3 regions of the Arthrobacter sp. TJ-170 genome follow, and region 1 is predicted to be linked to each of the others. Evidence: riboswitches for the same ligand, from Rfam matches in the RefSeq annotation. Region 1 holds a riboswitch; each other region holds the start of a gene.
The links. A riboswitch is a leader RNA that binds a small molecule or an ion and turns the genes downstream of it on or off. The one in region 1 is predicted to bind cyclic di-AMP.

Region 1 (6,028 bases):
TCTTCGCGCTCACCCTGATGACCAGCGCCAACGCGTACGTTCAGACGACTACCGTGCAGGAGATGCGCGGGCGGGTGATGGCTCTGTACTTTGCGATTTTCCTCGGCGGAACGCCCATTGGGGCGCCCATTGTGGGGTGGGTGACCAACGCCTTCGGTCCACGGTGGGGGCTTGTGGTGGCCGCCGTGTCAGGCTTCATCGCCGCTATTGCCGGGCTGGTCTGGGTGTGGCGGTCTCACCACGTCACCGTGCGGCTGGTTCACTCCGCCCCACGGCGGCTCAGGTTGACCCTGGCCGCCACGGCGCGAAACACGGCGGAGCGGAACGGCTAGGAGCGTTCCACCACGTAGTCGATGCACTGCAGCAACGCCGACACGTCGGCGGGCTCGATCGCCACGAAGGTTGCGATGCGCAGCTGGTTGCGGCCTAGCTTCCGGTACGGCTCGACGTCGACAATCCCGTTCGCCCGCAGGGTCTTCGCCACAGCTGAGGCGTCAACGGTGTCATCGAAGTCGACGGTGGCGATGACGTTGGAACGGTGGTCCGGATTCTGCACAAACGGGGTGGCAACGGCGGAGGCGTCTGCCCAGCTGTATACGCGGCCCGCGGAATCGGCGGTGCGCTTCGCGGCGAAGTCGAGGCCGCCGTTGCCGTTGAGCCATTCGATCTGCGCGTTCAGCGTGACAAGAGTGGCAAGCGACGGAGTGTTGTACGTCTGATTGAGCCGCGAATTGTCAATGGCTGTCTGGAGGTCGAGGAAATCTGGGATCCAGCGACCCGATGCCTTGATTGCAGCTGCCCGTTCCAGCGCTGCGGGGGAGAACAGGCCAAGCCAGAGACCGCCGTCGGACGCGAAGTTCTTCTGCGGAGCGAAGTAGTAGACGTCTGCCTGGGAGACGTCCACCGCAAGCCCGCCTGCCGCGGAGGTCGCGTCGATGGCAACGAGCGCGCCGTCGTCTGCTCCGCTCACGCGTTCAACGGGCGCCGCCACACCGGTGGAGGTCTCATTCTGTGGCCAGGCGTAGAAGTCGACGCCGGACTCGGCGGTGGGAGCCGGTCGTGAACCGGACTCGGAGGTGATCACTGTGGACTCCCCGAGGAAGGGTGCCTTGGACGTTGCCGCAGCGAATTTGGACCCGAACTCACCGAAGGAGAGGTGCTGTGCGCGGGATTCGACGAGGCCGAACGAGGCGACATCCCAGAATGCAGTGGATCCGCCGACACCGAGGACAACCTCGTAGCCCTCAGGAGCGCCGAAGAAATCCATCAGGCCGGACCGCACCGATCCGACCAGATTCTTTACGGGGGCCTGACGGTGAGAGGTTCCGAGCAGTGCGCTACCTGCACTCTTGAGAGCGTCCAGCTGCTCCGGACGGATCTTGGAGGGACCCGCGCCGAACCGTCCATCCTGCGGCAGCAGCTCGGCGGGGATGCGGATATCGGCGGAAGTGCTCATGGTTGCTCCAGGACGTTTACTTGTGATGTGGGGTCGCAGACCATTCTGCCCCAGCGATTCCGTCGCGGGTGCATTATGACCGCTCGGTTCGGTGGCAAACGACAACCGTCAAACGGGCCAACTAAATGGGTTAACCTTGTGGGGCGTAGGGATGACGACGGCGGCCCACCTTCCAGGGACTGCAGGCAACCGCTGCATCAACGCTCAATCCGCACCAGTGCCAAGGAGCTGAACCCCGCATGACGGACCTCATCGACACCACCGAGATGTACCTGCGGACCATCCTTGAGCTCGAGGAAGAAAACATCGTGGCCCTGCGTGCGCGCATCGCAGAGCGCCTTCGCCACTCAGGACCCACGGTGTCTCAGACGGTGGGCCGGATGGAACGCGACGGGCTGGTTGTGGTGACCGGCGATCGTCACCTTGAACTGACCGAACTCGGACGTCGGCGGGCCACCGAGGTGATGCGCAAGCACCGGCTGGCTGAACGACTGCTCTCCGATGTCATCGGTCTTGACTGGGCCTATGTCCACGACGAGGCGTGCCGGTGGGAACACGTCATGAGTGAGCGGGTCGAACGGCGCCTCTACGAATTGCTTGGAAAGCCGACGGAGTCGCCCTACGGCAATCCCATTCCCGGGCTTGAAGCGATCGGCGGAACGCCCTCCGAAACCGTGACCCTCGGTGTGTGTACCCTCAGCGAAGCCCTGGCGACGAATATCGCCGGGTCAGCTGTGACTCTTATCCGTCTGGCTGAACCTATCCAGGTCGATCCGGAACTGCTCACGCAGTTGGATGAGGGTGGCCTGCGACCCGGAGCGTCCATGACCCTGCAGGCGGCGGGGGATTACGTGTCCGTTCGGGTGCCCGGTGTGGAGGGCGCACTGGAACTGCCGCCGGAAGTCGCCTCACACGTTTTCGTGGCGGTTCATCCCCAGTCTTGACCAAAGTCGGGAAAGCTCTGGATTGCCTAAGGTTATCCACAGTTTGGTTACGAAACGGTTACGCTCGATCTCACCGGTTTTATAGTTAATACCTGGCGCTGATACTCCAGCGTTACCTGGTTCGCATGCCTAACCCTGTCAGCGAACGCAGTGTTGAACAGATGACAGGGGCGGAGGACCCACCACCGGTTATGGCTCGCCATGGCCTTGGGGTGAAGTGCCGGGTGCTGCCATAACGGAAGTATCCGAACCGAGTTTTCTCATACTCGAACCCGACAGCTAACTTCGCAGGCGAAAATGAGAAAGGGTCTCCTTGTCGAACACTGCTTCGGGGCGCCGCCGTGCAGGCACCCCGGTTGCTGAAGCACGGCCCCGCGACGCCCACAGGCGTCACCGGGCCGAGCGAACCGCCCACCTCACAGCCCGCCACGTCGCTGTGCCCCACCTCCCAGCCCGCCACGTCGCTGTGCCCCACCTCACAGCGCCCCACGTCGCTGTGCCGGTCACGTCAGCTGTCCAGGAGTTCAAGACCCCGACGGCGGCGGTTGCTGCGTGCCCAGCTGCGCCGATGTCCCGGCGCGAGGCCCGCAACGTCTCCGAAGCCCCGGCACAATCCGCGCCTGGGGCCCAGTCCACTAATGGCCTCCGTCCCCGGGACGCGCAGCGGATCGAACGACGACGCCGCGCCGTCACCGTACGCCGGGATATTTCCCTGGCAGGGCTTAGCCAGAAGGTTGCCATTGCCGCCGCTGCATCCGGAATGGTCCTCACCGTCGCGCTGCCCACAACCGCAGCGGTTGCGCCTTCCGACGCACAGGCCGTTTCCGCTCCGGCTGAGCAGGACGAACCACAGCGGGTTCAGGCCGCCGCGGGTGCGGATGTCTCGTTCCACCGGGCTGGGCTGCACGGGAAGTTCGACCCCGAGGCAAAGCTCGCCGAAATGGTCTCCGCTTCGGGCAGTGACATCGTGACCGCAGAATCCAAAGGTTCCCTCTCCGCGCCACTGGACGGCGGAGTAATGAGCTCGCCCTTCGGCACCCGAATCAGCCCCATCACCGGCACCGGTGAGCTCCACACGGGGCAGGATATGAGCGAAGCCTGCGGAACGGCCGTGAAGGCTGCAGCGGCCGGCACAGTGACCTTCGCAGGGTGGCACGCGTACGGCGGCGGCAATCGCGTCGTCGTGCAGCACGCCAACGGCCTGGAGACCACCTACAACCACCTGTCAGCGATGGACGTGACAGTCGGTCAGGTTGTTGACCGCGGCGAAGCTATCGCACGGGTGGGATCCACCGGTGCTTCTACCGGATGCCACCTGCATTTCGAGGTCCTTGTAGACGGCAAGAACGTCGACCCGCTCGGTTGGCTTTGAACGGTTTCAATATCGTCGTAACCGGGAACACACCGTTCCGTGATCGGAATGTGACATACCTCAATTTCTGGGGTAGCGTTCAACTCGTGCCGGATCGCAGGGGGTTCGGCACTCTCGCGCAGATCGCCTAGCTCTGCCACTGCACGAGGTCCGTTCGTAAATCGCATGGCAGGGGCGGGGGAACCAATTGCGGGCTTCTTTTCAGAAGTCCTTGGGGTTAAGTCGCAGGATTTGAGACGATCCGCGGCCGGGTGACTCCCATCCGAATCCGACAGCTCACCTCGCAGGCGTAGGGAGAGGCAATTTAACGTGTCAAACAGCTCTGCGCTGGGCCGCCACCGTGCGGTGCCGGTTCATACCAACTCGCTCGCAGCCATCTCGAAAGCTGTATCTTCGAACGCAGGTTCCGTAGGACGCCAGGCAGCGGTCATTGTGGCAGCTTCAGGCTTGGTCCTTACAGCCGGACTTCCGGCCCACGGCGCATCCGACGCCCAGCGTTCGGCCCAGGCTGTCAAGACGCTCAGCGCAGTCGCCGTTCAGCCCACCGCAGTCAGCGCTTCTGCTGATGCGGCTGTCACCTTCGAGCGTGCGGCCGTCGAGGCCGTAGCTGCTCCGGTTGTCGAAGCCGTCGAGGACGCTCCTGTCGCAGTGCAGACTGAGGTTGTTGAGGCCGCCCCGGCCCCGGTCGTCGAGACCGTTGTCGAGGTCGCAACGCCGGCCGTCCAGGTTGCGGCAGCAGCTCCGGCCCAGGCAAAGGTAGAGACCGCCGCCGTTGAGACTCCCGCTCCTGTCAAGGCACCCAGCGCCAGTGGCGTCGGTGCAGCGCTGGTCGGCTCGGCCTACTCCCAGATCGGTGTCGCACAGGATTGCACCGCGATGGTTGAGAAGGCCCTCCGCTCAATCGGCAAGTCCGTAGGCGACATCGCTCCCAGCGACTTCTTCGCCTTTGGATCCGTCGTTCCCACTCCCGCTCCCGGTGACCTCGTGGTCTCCGGTGGTCACGTCGCGATCTACGTCGGCAACGGCCAGGTCATCAGCGGTGGCCTGAACGGTATGAACACCGGTCTTCACAGCCTGTCCGATCTCTCTGGCTACAGCTTCGTCCGCGTCAGCTAAGAACCAGAAAACCTGGAGCTCACACATATGACCCCGAATACCCGTGCCATCGCGCGCCACCGCGCCGAAGTGCAGCGATCAGCCCCTCTCTCCACCATTGCGCGCGCCGTCAGCGACAACGCCGGGGGCGTAGGCCGCCAGGCAGCCGTCATCGCCGCAGCATCCGGACTGGTTCTTACCACCGGCGTCGCCGCAAACGCGGTGGAACTGCCTTCGGAGCGCAACACCGTCACCACCACGCTCGAGGTTCAGCCCGCCACGGCGCCGGTCCAGGCACCTGCGGACGCTGAGATCTCCTTCAACAAGGCGGCCGTCAAGGCTGTCGCCGCTCCTGAGGTGGTTGCCCCTGTAATTCAGCCGCAGGCGGAAACGATTGAGATCGCTCCCGCTGTGGCACCGCTTGTCGAGGCAGAACCTGCGGTAATCGAGCCCGCAGTAGCAGTGGAAACAACGGCCACTGTCGCCGCGCAGCCAGCCGTCGCCAAGACGCCTGCCCCCGCAGCGGCACCCCAGGCGTCCTCGGGCGTAGCCGCTACCATCGCTGCTGCGGCGAAGGCGCAGCTCGGAGTGACCCAGGACTGCACCCGCCTCGCCAGCAACGCCCTCGCCGCTGCCGGCATCAACTTCCACGGGTGGCCGGCCGGTTACCTCTCCCTCGGCCGCACGGTCAGCGCCGCAGAAGCCATTCCCGGTGACCTCATTTACTATGCCGACGGCGGGATGGGACTTGCCCACATCGCTGTTTACATCGGCGGCGGCCAGGCCGTCCATGGCGGATTCAACGGCAACCAGACCGTCATCGCGCCTTCCGAACTCGGATCGGGCCCTGTGTTCATCCGTGTCGGCGGCTAATTCTCCGACAGATCCGTAAATGCCCCTCACCGTCTCCGGCGAGGGGCATTTTCGTGCCCGTCCGCCGGGAAAAAGCGGGTGTGGCGATTGACGAACCATAAGCGGAACGGCTTACTCTTGCACTGTTAATCCGAAGTACCTTCGCTTTAGCTTCAGGGATTTCACGGAATCTCCTGGACAATGGTCGGCAAAGAGGAATGTGCATGCGCACTCTCGTTCTTAATGCTGGATATGAACCACTGGCGGTGGTCACCTTCCGCCGGGCGCTGGTCCTTGTTCTCACAGGGA
Region 2 (6,028 bases), on a different contig from region 1:
GCAATGCGTGCGCCCGGTGAGATGAGACTGGACCCGATCCGCGCAGTGCCCTCGATGAAGGCGGGCAGCCTGCGGGGGCTGGCGCTGAGGATCGGCCATGCGGGATCGTCGAAAGCCAGGCCGTTTCCTGCCAGCAGGTCCATATGAGCACGGTAATAGCTCTTCGGTGTGCCGAGGTCCAGCCAGTAGGAATCGAGCCGGTGCTCTGCGACGGTGCAGTTTTCGACCAGGTACGGGATCAGCTGGTCCCCGTAATCCTCCAGCTCACCCTCCTTTTCATGCAGTTCCTCGAGCGTGTCCAGCAGGACGTCGGTGGAGTAGAGAAAGATCTCTGCCGCCACCACATCGGTGCGGGGTTTCTCCGGTTTGTATTCGAAGGCGGTCACCAGGCCGTCTTCCACCTCTACGACACCGTGTTGGGAGGCATCGCCGTCGAACTGTTTGGTCACCATGGTGAGTACCGCACCGGTGTCCTGGTGGGTCTTGATGACGTCGCGGTAGTCGAGCTGATAGAGGTGGTCAGCGCTGAGGACCAGAACCAGGTCCGGATCGAACTGACGGATGAATTCCGCCTGCCGGTACAGGCCGTCCGCGTTGCCTGCCGCGAAGCCTTCGCCGTGCTCGCCCTGGAAAGGCGACAGCATACGCAGTCCGCCGTTGGTGCGGTCCAGATCCCAGGGACGGCCGTTGGCCAGATGGTCATTAATCGATTTGGGCTGGTACTGCTCCACCACCCAGACATCCGAGATGTGGCTGTGGTGAAGGTTCGAGAGCGGGACGTCGATAAGGCGGTATGTTCCGCCCACCGGCACAACAGGCTTGGCTTTCCTGTCTGTAAGCGCGCCCAACCGTCCGCCGGTGCCTCCAGCGAGAATCAGCGCCAGAACGGACGGCTTGTTCACACCGAACCCGCCGGCTGGGACTGCTTCAGAATCCAGTGGCCGTCATCGAGCCTGGCCAGGATCTTTTTGCCCACCCGCTCAAGGTCAGCAATGTCTCGCTCATCGAGCCCGTGGAAAACCAGCTGCCGGACATGCTCCACATGCTCGACGGCGAGTGACTGCAGGTTGCCAAGGCCTTCCTGGGTGATGGAAGCGGTGGTAACCCGGAGGTCCCTGGTGCTCTGGCTCCGCTGCACCCAGCCGCGGGTCTCCAGCTTTGTGACCACATGACTCAACCGCGAAAGCGAAGCGTTGGACCGGCCGGCGAGCTCACTCATGGGAAGCGTCCGGTCCTCTGCCTCCGAAAGCATGGCGAGGACGTGATAGTCGAACAGGGTGATCTTGGCACGCTTATTCAAATTGGCGTCCAGCGTCCCCGGCAGCATAGTAGCCACGGCATAGAGTGCAAGCCACGCTTGTCTTTCGGCCGGATTCAACCACCGCGCGCCAGTCATGACGATCATTCTCGCAGACGACCGGCTGTCACGGGGACGTTGTTTGCTGTGTCCGAACCGGGTGGGTCAGTTCCGGGTACTTCGCGGTGAACGCGTCCCCGGATGACTGCCTGCGTAGCCGCCTGCCCACCCACGGTCCGAGGTAGTCACGAGCCCACAGGGCATCTTTCCGGAGTTGGACAAGCCGCGAGGCAGCCGGGCGCGCCTCGAGTTCGGGCAGTTCGATACTGTGCGCGGACTTCAGGACTTCCAGAACCCGAACCGCCATGAGCGTATGCCCGGCAGCGGACATATGCATCCGGTCCACGTCCCAGTACCCCCAGTTCTGGAACTCCCGCATCCGCCAGTAGTCAGCCACCTCGGCATCGTGCCGGTCCGCGATTTCCCGGACAAGTTCGTTGTAGATGGCTGTGCGCCCGCGGGTTTTGCCGAAAACGGCCGACTTCGACGAGTCGAACCCGGTGAAGAGGACCACAGCGGCACCGCTGTTCCGCAGGCGGGCGATGCCGGCGTCGTACTCTTCGAGAAGCGCGTCCAGGTCGATGGAGGGCCGCAGAATGTCATTGGCGCCTGCATAGATGGTTGCCAGGGTCGGTTTCAGGGCGAGCGCCGCATCGACCTGTTCAGAGAGGATCTGCCGCATCTTCCGGCCGCGGATGGCCAGGTTCGCGTAGCCCCAGGACGGGTCGGCGAGGACCAACTGCTCGGCGACGCGGTCAGCCCAGCCGCGCACGCCGTTGGGACTTTGCGGGTCCCAGTCCCCCACGCCCTCGGTGAAGGAATCGCCAAGAGCGACATAACGATGGGCGAATTCGGTGCCCGGAGACTCAGTGCCCAATAGTGTCAGTCCTCCTCGCCGGAACGGGGACTGGAGTCACCCTCGGCGTGCTGGTTCTCGGCGTCGTACTCGTGCTGGGTCTGGTGCTCGGTCTCGGTGTACGAGCCGTTGAACCCGGTGGTGTCACCGGTGGGACGGGCCGTGGACGGGTTGGGGAACGTGGGAGATCCGCTCAGCGGGTTGCCCTCCTCGGCACCCTCTTCCGGCCCGCTGCCCCGGCCTGCGCTGGATTGGTCCTGTGTCATGGCTCCTCCTTCTGGTTTTGACCACCCAGCATAGTCCCGTAAAAACTCTTCGCGCACCGGGTGAGGGGCAGACGCTAAGCTCGATTACAACCAATCTCGTCAGGAGAATACCCATGGCTTCTTTGCCGGACACCGAGTCTGAAACGCGGTCGGAAACGCAGTCGGAATCGCGGACAAAGCGCGCCGCCCTGATCCTCAACCCGGTCAAGCCCACCGAGGAGGATATCCGCGCAATCGTCACGGAACTGAGCCTCGAGAAGGGGTGGCAGGAACCCCTCTTCCTTGAGACCACCGAGGATGATCCGGGGCACGGCCAGGCACAAGAGGCGCTCAGGGAAGGGGTCGACGTCGTCATCGCGGCCGGCGGCGACGGCACCGTACGGTGCGTGGCGGAGGAACTGGCCGGCACGACGACGGCACTCGGCCTGCTGCCGCTGGGCACCGGCAACCTGCTCGCGCGCAACCTCGACATTGACGTCGACGATCCCCGCGGAGCCGTCGAAGCGGCACTCGGTGGCACCGAACGGCTGATCGATGTGGTGCATGTGAATGTGGACCGGGCACAGGACGCGCATGTCTTCCTCGTGATGGCCGGGCTTGGCTTCGACGCTTCGGTGATGGCTGATACCCGCGACGACCTCAAGGACAAGTTGGGCTGGCTCGCATACGTCGACGCCGGCATCCGGAACCTCCCGGGCAAGCCCTCCAAGGTTCATATCTCGATCGACGGCGGCAAGCGGGTCACCCGCCGCCTGCGCAGCGTCATGGGAGGCAACTGCGGAAAGATCATGGGCGGCCTGGAGATCTTTCCGGGCGCCAGGCTCAACGACGGGCTGCTGGACATCATGACCATCGCGCCGCGGGGCAAGTTCGGGTGGTTCGCTGTCGTCGGCAAGCTCCTGGCGCGGGGCAAGGGCAAGGACCCATCGGTGGAGTACTACCAGTGCAAGGCCGCAGAGGTGGAGTCTGACACGCCGCTGGAAATCGAGCTCGACGGCGACCCGCTCGGCCAGGGCACGCACATGTCCTTCCGGGTGGAACCGGACTCGCTGAAGGTGCGGATGCCGTACGGCAAGAAGGACCCGGCGATCCTGACCGACCCGGTGCCGTAGGTCCAGCGGGTCAGGGACCCGGCGCGAGCGTCGGGAGCCCGGTAGTCGCTAGAGGTGGCCGCCCGGGTCGACTGTCTTCCCATCGACGACCACTTCGAAATGCAGATGGCAGCCGGTGGAGTTGCCGGTGCTTCCCACTGCGCCGATAGCCTCTGCGCGGTCGATTTTCTCACCAACGGTGGTGCCCAGTGAGGCGAGGTGGTTGTAGGTGGTCTGCAGTCCCCCGCCGTGGTCGATCACAATGCGCTGACCCCCGCCATAGGGGTGCCACCCGGATTCGGTTACGGTGCCTGAGCCCGCGGCAAGTACCGGCGTGCCGCAGGCCCCGGCGAAATCCGTGCCCGTGTGCATTTCCTCGCCATACCCGCTCATCGGATTGATCCGCTTGCCGTATGCGGAAGCCACCGAAAGCTTGCTCAGCGGCGCACCGAGCGATGGTTCCTCAGCAGGTTTTTCTGCCGGCTCCTTGCTGGGCGCCTCCGCCGGCTTACGGCTGGGTTCGGCTTGGGCGACCGTGATTTCGCCCTCGGACAGCGTCGAAACCTTGCTCTCCCCAGCGGGCATGTCGTTGGGCGACGACGGTGCAACCGACTCGCGGCTGAAATCCACTGCGGCGCCCTCGGGGGCGGTGACGCTCTGCGTCTCGCTCGCCCTCACCAGCCCTGCCTCTGTCAGCAATGGCGGCCCTGCCTGGGTCAGCGCAAGCCCTGACGCAGCTGTGAGGGCTCCGCCGACGCAGAGCAGCGCGCGGACACGGCGCCGTGCACGATCGTGGCGGCGCTCAGCGCGTCGGGTCCGACTTCCGGCATGTGTTGGCGATGAACGGTGACCGGCCGAAACAGGCACAGGAGTGCCCACGGAATCATGCTGGGACAAGGGATTGCCTCTCTTGACGCCGGCGAAGTTAGCTGTCGGGTTCGAGCAAGAGTTACTCGGCCTTACCTTGATGGCCGCGCTTGGGCGGGATCAAGGAGTTTGCAGGCTTCACCCCAAAGGCAGACTGACTGCCCGGATTGGGTTCTCCGCCCCTGTCTTCGAGGATGAGGAACCGGACAGGTGACAGGGCTAGGCGTACAGTCCGGCGGCCACGATGATACGCATGACCTGATTCAACGGTACGGCACTCTGCCGAAAGTTACAAATTCGTTATGTGGCAATCACGGGAATTGCGTCCCCCCTGTGCTATCAGAGTTCGGATTTACCCCTACGCCAGTAACCCATGAAGGCGACCTGCTTGCGGTCGATGCCGACGTCTCGCACGAGGTAACGGCGCAACCCTCGGACCACAGCGGCTTCACCGGCAATCCAGGCATAAAACGGCAGCGCGCCCGAAGGCTTGTCCGGGTTCAGCGAGCCGTCAAGGGCCGCGGCATCCAGTAGCTGGGGCGTCTCCCAGAGGATGGTCTTGTCAATGTCGATGTCCTCCGGCTCGGGTCCGGCTGCCCGTTCAGGACCGCCGGCACGGGCTGCCGCGGCAAGTGCCTGCCCTGAGGGTGTGTCGGAGCCCAGGCTCACGCGGAAGGGCGCCGCCAGGGATACCCAGCCCGGGACCCTGACCGCCTGACGAACGGCCGCATCGAGCAGTTCACCGTGCGGACGGCCGCCGCGCACCAGCCAGCTGATACCTACGCCGGAACGGGTCCGGATGTCCTGGCAGTCAGATCCGTCCGGGACTTCCAGGAACGCGTGGCCGCTGATGTCCTCCGGCAGTGACTCAAGGATGGCGCTGATGGCCGGAACGGCCGTCTCATCCCCCGCGAGCAGAACGTTCTGGGCCAGGCCGGGGCGCCACTCGATGCCGCCGTACGCGCCGGCGGTTGAGCAGGTTGCGGCATGGATGTTTGGCCCGATCAGCCATACCCGGTCGCCCGGCTCAGCCGATGCGGCCCACTGCGAGGCCGGGCCGCCCTTCCCGTCCGCGTCGAAGTGCATCACGAAGTCGACGTCCAGCTCAGGAACCTCCTGATTGCAGCGTGATTCGCGGACCGTGTACGTGCGCATGTCCCCGCGTTCCGCGGGCTGGAGGGAAAGCCACTGCTGGTACCACCCGCTGCCCGCGCCGTCCATGAGCGCGCCGAGGTCCGCGCCTTCACCGCCGGTCGGCGGGATCATCACCTTGATGCGCAGATCCAGGGTGGAACCCTGGACGCCGAAGCCGGAAAGGCAGGCACCACCGAACGTGATGCGACGGAAATTCGCGCTGACGTGCTCCACACGGCTGACCACGACGTTGAACGCGCGGATCGCGGACACGGCCGCCTGTGCACCTGCAGCTGCGGCGGTCCGTGGAGTTGCCTCCGGCCCCGTCTCTGACGTTGACTCCGTTCTCGTCCTTCGGGCCCGATGCGCTGTGCTGACTTCTGTCACGATGCTGCCTCCATTGCCGGTGCGGGGAGCCCGTCCTGCGGGTTCGGTAAAAAACCCGTGACGCCCTCAG
Region 3 (6,028 bases), on a different contig from region 1:
AGCGCATGTCCGTCGCTGTCGTCCGGCCGCACATCGTCTGGGGCCCGGGCGACACCCAGTTGGTGGAGCGGGTCCTCAACCGTGCCCGCGCGGGCCGGTTGCCACTACTCAGCGGCGGCACCGCTCTGGTCGACACAACCTATGTGGACAATGCCGCATCGGCCATCGCTGCCGCGCTGGAGCGCATGAAGTGGGTGCGCGGGCTGCCGCTGGTTGTCTCCAACGGCGAACCGAGACCCATCGGCGAACTCCTCGCGAGCATCTGCTCAGCCGGCGGTGTGCCGGAGCCGCGGAGGTCGGTCCCTGGATGGCTCGGCAGAGCTGCGGGTAGCGCCGTTGAGACCCTGTGGCGCGGCTCAAACCCGGACGGTGAGCCGCCGATGACTCGGTTCCTTGCAGAGCAACTTTCCACCGCGCACTGGTTCGACCAGCGGCAAACCAGATCATTGCTCAGCTGGACACCTGAAGTGGGCCTGGACGAGGGCTTTGCCCGGCTGGCAGACCACTACGGAAGCCGTTCCCCCCGGCATCTCTCCGTCCCCTGAGTCTTCGCGAAGGCTCAGGCCGTGATGTCGCGGCGCTGGATCAACGCGGCAGCGGCCCCCGCAAAGCTGACGGCCGCAGCAATCAGCAGCGCGGCACTGATTGGTTCAAAGCGTTCGACGGGCATTGCCGAGGAGTGGCGGAACGGGCTCAGGTCCTGCACCCAGACGGGAAATCCAAGGAGGCCGCCGAACTGACCCAGGATCAGTGCGGCGGTGAGGAAACCCCATCCTGCACCAATACTCACGCGCGGAATTACAGCGTAAGCAATGGCCGCCAGGGCAGGAAATATGATCGCGGCCGGAGCGTGCGCGAGGCTGGCGCCCACAATGGACATCCCCCGTGTGCCGAGAGACCCTGACAGCGCAAGCCCAGCTGTCGCGGAGCACCCCGCCAGGACGGCGACGGAAAGAACCGATATACCCGCCACCACGAGGTTCGCGGCAACCCATCGGCTTACGGTGGCGGGCGTGGCCAGCAATAACTCCGCCCGTCCTTCCACTTCCTCAGCCCTCAGCCGTAGAACTGCCTGCACACCGGCAGCAGCGGCAAGAACCGAGGAGATACCCAGCAGGGCAGTGAGGAAGAGATCGACAATTCCTGACCCAGAGGCCGTTCCGGGAGCCAGTCGGCCAAACAGGTCCTGCATGGTTGGGTTGCCCGCAATCACATTGGTAACCACAGGAGCCAAACCGCCGGCCAAACCTCCGAGGACCGCTCCGGCTGTGCACCACCCCGCAAGGGTTCCACGCTGCAACCGCCATGCCAGCCCGACCAGAGATTGACCTGCACGCCCGGCCCTTTCCCTTGCCGTCCGTTCACCGAGCAGGCTGGCCCCCAGATCCCGGCGACTCCGGATCAGGAACGCAATCAGCCACAAACCTCCGGCCGCGATGGCCAGTATGAACAACGGCCGGGCGTCGGCTTCCGTGAAGGGCCGAACCCGCTGTCCCCATCCGATGGGTGAGAACCAGGATGGCCATGCCGGATCGACTCTCAGGAGCCCAGCGTCAGGCTCCCCCAAGGCGTCGCCGATCCCCCTGATCAGGTAGGCGAGGCCGACGAGGGCCGCTGAAACACCGTTGGTGCCGCGGGCCGTGGGCATGAGCTGAGCGATGACCGACGCAGCGCTTGCAAAGAAGAGCCCGACGACGCCTATTGCGGCACCCGCCCGCATGGAACCGGCAAGGGGCAGCCCTGCAGCGGCAAACCCGAGCCCCGTGGAAACGGTCAAGACGAGAAAGGCCAGCAGGCTCAGCAGGAGGGTCGCTGCCAGTGCGGCTGCGCGGGGAATGGGAGTGGACTCAAGGATCTCACTACGACCGGATTCCTCTTCCGCCCGAGTGTGTCTGCTTACGAGTAAAACTCCCAGGAGTCCTGCCAGGACAGCCGTGAAGGCGTAACCCTGGAAGAACACTACGGAGCCGAGGCCGGTGCCGTCCGGCAGCCCACGCAGGAACAGGAATGCCGGGCTGGCGGAGGCAATTGACACGATCGCCGCACGCTCATCGGTACCGGTGAACTGGGTGGACACTGCTACGGCCGCAAGTAGCCCGAGCGCACTGATCCCCCCGATCCAACTTGGGAGGAACCAACGATCGCGGACCAGGTGCATCCGCAGCATCAGCAGGACCCCGAACATTAGGGTGATCGATCCGTGGAAGACGCGTCGCCAGCCTCGGTATAGTGCCGAAGGAACAGTTCCTCGAGGGACGGCGGGTTTGCTGTGATCCCAGTCAGTCCGGCCCGTGAAAGGTGGGCCAGCACGGCCGGCAGGTGTGCCTGGTCAGCGTCGAACTGGGTGCCGCCGGGCACCGTATACAGGTCATAAACACCGGGGAGGCCTTCCAGAACATCTGCTGTCTGCGCCCCTGCCACGAGAAAGCGAGTGCGGCGGAGGTGCCGAAGTTCGGACAGGGCGCCGGATTCAACCACTGTCCCGGCACGAATGATGGTGATGCGCTCGCAAAGCTGCTCCACCTCGCTCAGAATATGGCTGGAAAGCAGGACAGTTGCACCCTCCGCGCTTACGCGCTGCACCTGTCGTCGGAACACAGCATCCATGACGGGATCAAGACCCGCGCTCGGCTCGTCCAGCAGGTAGAGGCGCGCGGGCCGCGCGAACGCCGCGATCAGCGCAGCTTTCTGGCGGTTGCCCTTTGAATAGGTCCGTGCCCGGCGTCGGGGATCAAAGTCGAACTCCTCAATAAGCTCGCGGCGCAGTCTCTCGTCCGCGCCGCCGCGGAGGCCGGTGATCAGATCAATCACCTCACCTCCACTCAGGTCCGGCCAAAGATTCACATCACCCGGCACATAGGCAATGTCCCGGCGCGCGTGAATGGGTTCAGTCCACGGGTCCAGACCCAGGACCCGGACGGAGCCGCTGGTAGGACGCATGAGTCCAAGCAACAGCCGGAGGGTGGTGGACTTCCCGGCACCGTTGGGGCCGAGGAACCCGTGAACTTCACCGGCCCGGACGCGCAGGTCAAGCCCCGTCAGCGCCATGACCGAGCCGAATCTCTTGACCAGGCGCGAAGCCCGGATGACGTGTTCCGGTTCCATGGCAGGGCATTACCTCCCGCGCGTCGCACTCTGAGGAGCACAGCCTATACCGAGGTGCAGCGGCACCCGCAGAGTGACAACCCGTCCTTCTGCGTAATCCTCCGAGTGATGTAACCGGCGCTTAAACACCGCTGGGGAGGACCTTTTCAGGTCCTCCCCAGGGAGAAAGGCTAGTCCGAAGACTAGACGCGCACGAAGAACGCGCCGGCGAGGTCGCTCAGCGGGTGCTGCATGGTGAGGTTTGCACCATTCATGCCGCTGCTGATGACCTGGCCACCGCCAGCGTAAACAGCCACGTGGCCACCGGTGATGACGAGGTCACCCGGTGCCGGGGTGCTTACCTGCGCGCCGTAGCCTGCGAACTGCATGGGGCCGAGGTCACCGACAGGCTTCCCGGCTGCAGCCATTGCGATCTCAACGAGGCGGGTGCAGTCCTGAACAGCGCCACCGGCGAGCTGCGCCCGGGCAGAAGCGAGGATCGATGCGCCTGCGCCGCTTGAAGAACCATCAGCCACGGTGATCTTGGAGGACGCGGTGGTGATGTTCATGGTGCTGGTCTCTGCCGGTGCCGGAGCAGCCTGAACCTGCGGTGCAGGTGCGGGAGCCGGTGCCGGAGCGGGTGCAGCAGGAGCCGGAGCGGGTGCAGCCGCGGCAGGAGCCGGAGCGGCTGCAGCAGGAGCGGGTGCAGCCGCGGCAGGAGCCGGAGCGGCTGCGGCGCTGCCGGACAAGCTGATGACCTGGCCCGGGTAGATGATTGACTCCCAGCCGAGGCCGTTCGCAGCGAAGATGGCGTCGAGGCTGACACCGTAGTTGCCGGCGATGGCGCCGAGGGTGTCTCCGGCCTGAACGGTGTGGGTCGGAGCGTTCACAGCAGGTGCCGGAGCAGCCGGAGCCTGAGCAACGGGGGCCGGGGCGACGGGCGCCACTGCTGCCTGCACGCTTACCTCAGCGGCCGGGACGGTGGCAGAAGTGGTGGTGGTTCCCGCGCTGGCCGGAAGGGCGGCTCCGAACATGATGCCGGAGGCTGCTACAACTACAGCTGCAGGGCGGCCAACGGTGCCAGCGTGCGAGCTGACTGCCTTGGACACGATCTGCATGGTGCTGGGCGGAGTTGCACGGTGGCGCGCGATATGACGGTTTTTGGACACGGAATAGCCTCTCCCAACGCCTGCGGAGTTAGCTGTCGGATTCGGATGGGAGCCACCCGGACGACCGGCACAGAGCCGGTACGTCTTCACCCCTAGGACTTCACAGAAGTCCGCTAATCTGGTTCCCCCGCTCCTGCCGCAGTGTGTAGCGAACGGACCTTCCAGCGGCGGCAGGATTAGGCAATCCACCAGAAGGAAGCCGGGCTTTTGAACCCGGCGTGTCCATAACGTTACATACCTTTCATTGAATTGTCACGTTTCGATCACGGAGAGGCTGATCACACGTGCCGCAGCATCCGGTCAGATCTTGTATTCGGCGTTCGGGTCTTTTGAAGCTTCGTTATCGCCGCCACGGTGCATCGCCGACTGGGCCTTCTTCAGTGCCTGCTCAGCCTGCGCCTGAACCTCGGGAGCTTTGGCTTTCACGGTCTCCGACGCCTGGGAAACCTTGCCCTGCACCTTCGGACTGTTCCACAGCTCGTTGGCCTTGACCTTGATCTGCTCATAGCTGGCACGACCGGCCCGGGCGCCCAGAACGTAGCCTGCCGCCATGCCTGCTGCAAAAACCAACTTGTTCTTCATCGCGTTACTCCTGACGTGTCGGATACTGAGATATCGAATCTAATCAGCATACTTACTTTTGTCACGTCAGGGGATACTTACCACCGTCCGTTGCGGGGCCTCGGCTGGCATCGTGGGCAGGTATATGAGGAACGGTTCATGAAGGTGTCGCGCCGGATGCGCGAGTCCAGACCGTCTGCCGAGCATCGCCGGCAAGGGTCGCGTTCCCTGCCATAGGCGTTCAGTGAGCGTTCAAAGTAACCGGAGGCGCCGTTGACGTTCACGTAGAGGGAATCGAAGCTCGTGCCTCCTGCGTCGAGCGCGCGAGCCATCACGTCGCGGCAGGACGTGAGCAGCCGGGCAGCTTCCGCCCGGCGGAGAGTGTCCGTGGGACGCGCATAGTGCAGTCTGGCAGCCCACAGCGACTCGTCCGCGTAGATGTTGCCGACTCCCGAAACCAGAGTCTGGTCGAGCAGTGCACGCTTCAAACCGGTGCGCCGGGCGCGCAGCTTCCGGTAGAACTCCTCGAAGGAAAATGCCGGGTCCAGCGGGTCCCGCGCGATGTGCGCCGCTTCGAGCGGCACCAGTGGCGCTGGACACTCCCCCAGTCCACCCGGAAGCCCGTCCGAGGTGGGCACCATGCTAGTAACGAAGAGGCCACCGAAGATTCGCTGATCAACGAAGCGGAGCTCTTCCGGCAGCGGTTCGCCTCCGGAAACTGTGGACAGCCGCAGCCGTACCTTCAGGTGCTTTTCGTCGGGCTGGGTGTGGTCTTCGACCAGAAGCTGTCCGCTCATGCCTAGATGCGCCATCAGCGCTATCTGTTCCGTGCCGGCCGTGAGGCCGGCCGGAGGCGGCGGGTACGACGACATAGGGTCACCGATGTCGCCGTCATCCGTAGCGAGCGGCAACCAGAGAAATTTCCCACGGCGTACCGCATCTGTGACGCGGGCGCCGACAAGGTTGCCTCTGAAGTCCTCAGTGCCGAGGGCATGACGGCGGATTGAGCGGGGGTCAAGAACGTCTACCGCCTCGATGCGGCGCCCGCTGACCCAGCGTGCGAGCCCCCGGCGTACAACCTCCACCTCGGGAAGTTCAGGCATCACAAGCTCCCGGGATCACGTGGACTGACGTGCCTCCGCGTCAGCGTGCGCATCGACGTTCCCTAGCTGCAGCAGCTTCCAGGAGGCCGCCGCCGCCTCTTGCTCGGCTTC

Region 2: another riboswitch for cyclic di-AMP. It lies ahead of AC4D1W_RS09955 (M23 family metallopeptidase); the one in region 1 lies ahead of AC4D1W_RS00275 (NlpC/P60 family protein).
Region 3: another riboswitch for cyclic di-AMP. It lies ahead of AC4D1W_RS04125 (C40 family peptidase); the one in region 1 lies ahead of AC4D1W_RS00275 (NlpC/P60 family protein).

The regions. Positions count from the first base shown of each region.
Region 1 is NZ_JBZCNL010000001.1:46,758-52,785, forward strand. Features, by position in the region: gene AC4D1W_RS00255 (MFS transporter) at 1-332, shown strand, start outside; gene serC (phosphoserine transaminase) at 329-1,456, opposite strand; gene AC4D1W_RS00265 (iron-dependent transcriptional repressor DtxR) at 1,696-2,400, shown strand; cyclic di-AMP (ydaO/yuaA leader) riboswitch at 2,522-2,709, shown strand; gene AC4D1W_RS00270 (M23 family metallopeptidase) at 2,714-3,772, shown strand; cyclic di-AMP (ydaO/yuaA leader) riboswitch at 3,925-4,076, shown strand; gene AC4D1W_RS00275 (NlpC/P60 family protein) at 4,082-4,888, shown strand; gene AC4D1W_RS00280 (NlpC/P60 family protein) at 4,916-5,740, shown strand; gene AC4D1W_RS00285 (HNH endonuclease) at 5,944-6,028, shown strand, end outside.
Region 2 is NZ_JBZCNL010000004.1:257,580-263,607, forward strand. Features, by position in the region: gene AC4D1W_RS09930 (glucose-1-phosphate adenylyltransferase family protein) at 1-902, opposite strand, end outside; gene AC4D1W_RS09935 (MarR family winged helix-turn-helix transcriptional regulator) at 899-1,396, opposite strand; gene AC4D1W_RS09940 (SGNH/GDSL hydrolase family protein) at 1,425-2,234, opposite strand; gene AC4D1W_RS09945 (hypothetical protein) at 2,240-2,479, opposite strand; gene AC4D1W_RS09950 (diacylglycerol/lipid kinase family protein) at 2,593-3,591, shown strand; gene AC4D1W_RS09955 (M23 family metallopeptidase) at 3,640-4,449, opposite strand; cyclic di-AMP (ydaO/yuaA leader) riboswitch at 4,471-4,649, opposite strand; gene AC4D1W_RS09960 (siderophore-interacting protein) at 4,777-5,844, opposite strand; gene AC4D1W_RS09965 (ABC transporter ATP-binding protein) at 5,955-6,028, opposite strand, start outside.
Region 3 is NZ_JBZCNL010000002.1:35,397-41,424, forward strand. Features, by position in the region: gene AC4D1W_RS04110 (NAD-dependent epimerase/dehydratase family protein) at 1-545, shown strand, start outside; gene AC4D1W_RS04115 (ABC transporter permease) at 560-2,185, opposite strand; gene AC4D1W_RS04120 (ABC transporter ATP-binding protein) at 2,185-3,105, opposite strand; gene AC4D1W_RS04125 (C40 family peptidase) at 3,288-4,253, opposite strand; cyclic di-AMP (ydaO/yuaA leader) riboswitch at 4,257-4,414, opposite strand; gene AC4D1W_RS04130 (YtxH domain-containing protein) at 4,554-4,835, opposite strand; gene mutM (bifunctional DNA-formamidopyrimidine glycosylase/DNA-(apurinic or apyrimidinic site) lyase) at 4,913-5,917, opposite strand; gene rnc (ribonuclease III) at 5,933-6,028, opposite strand, start outside.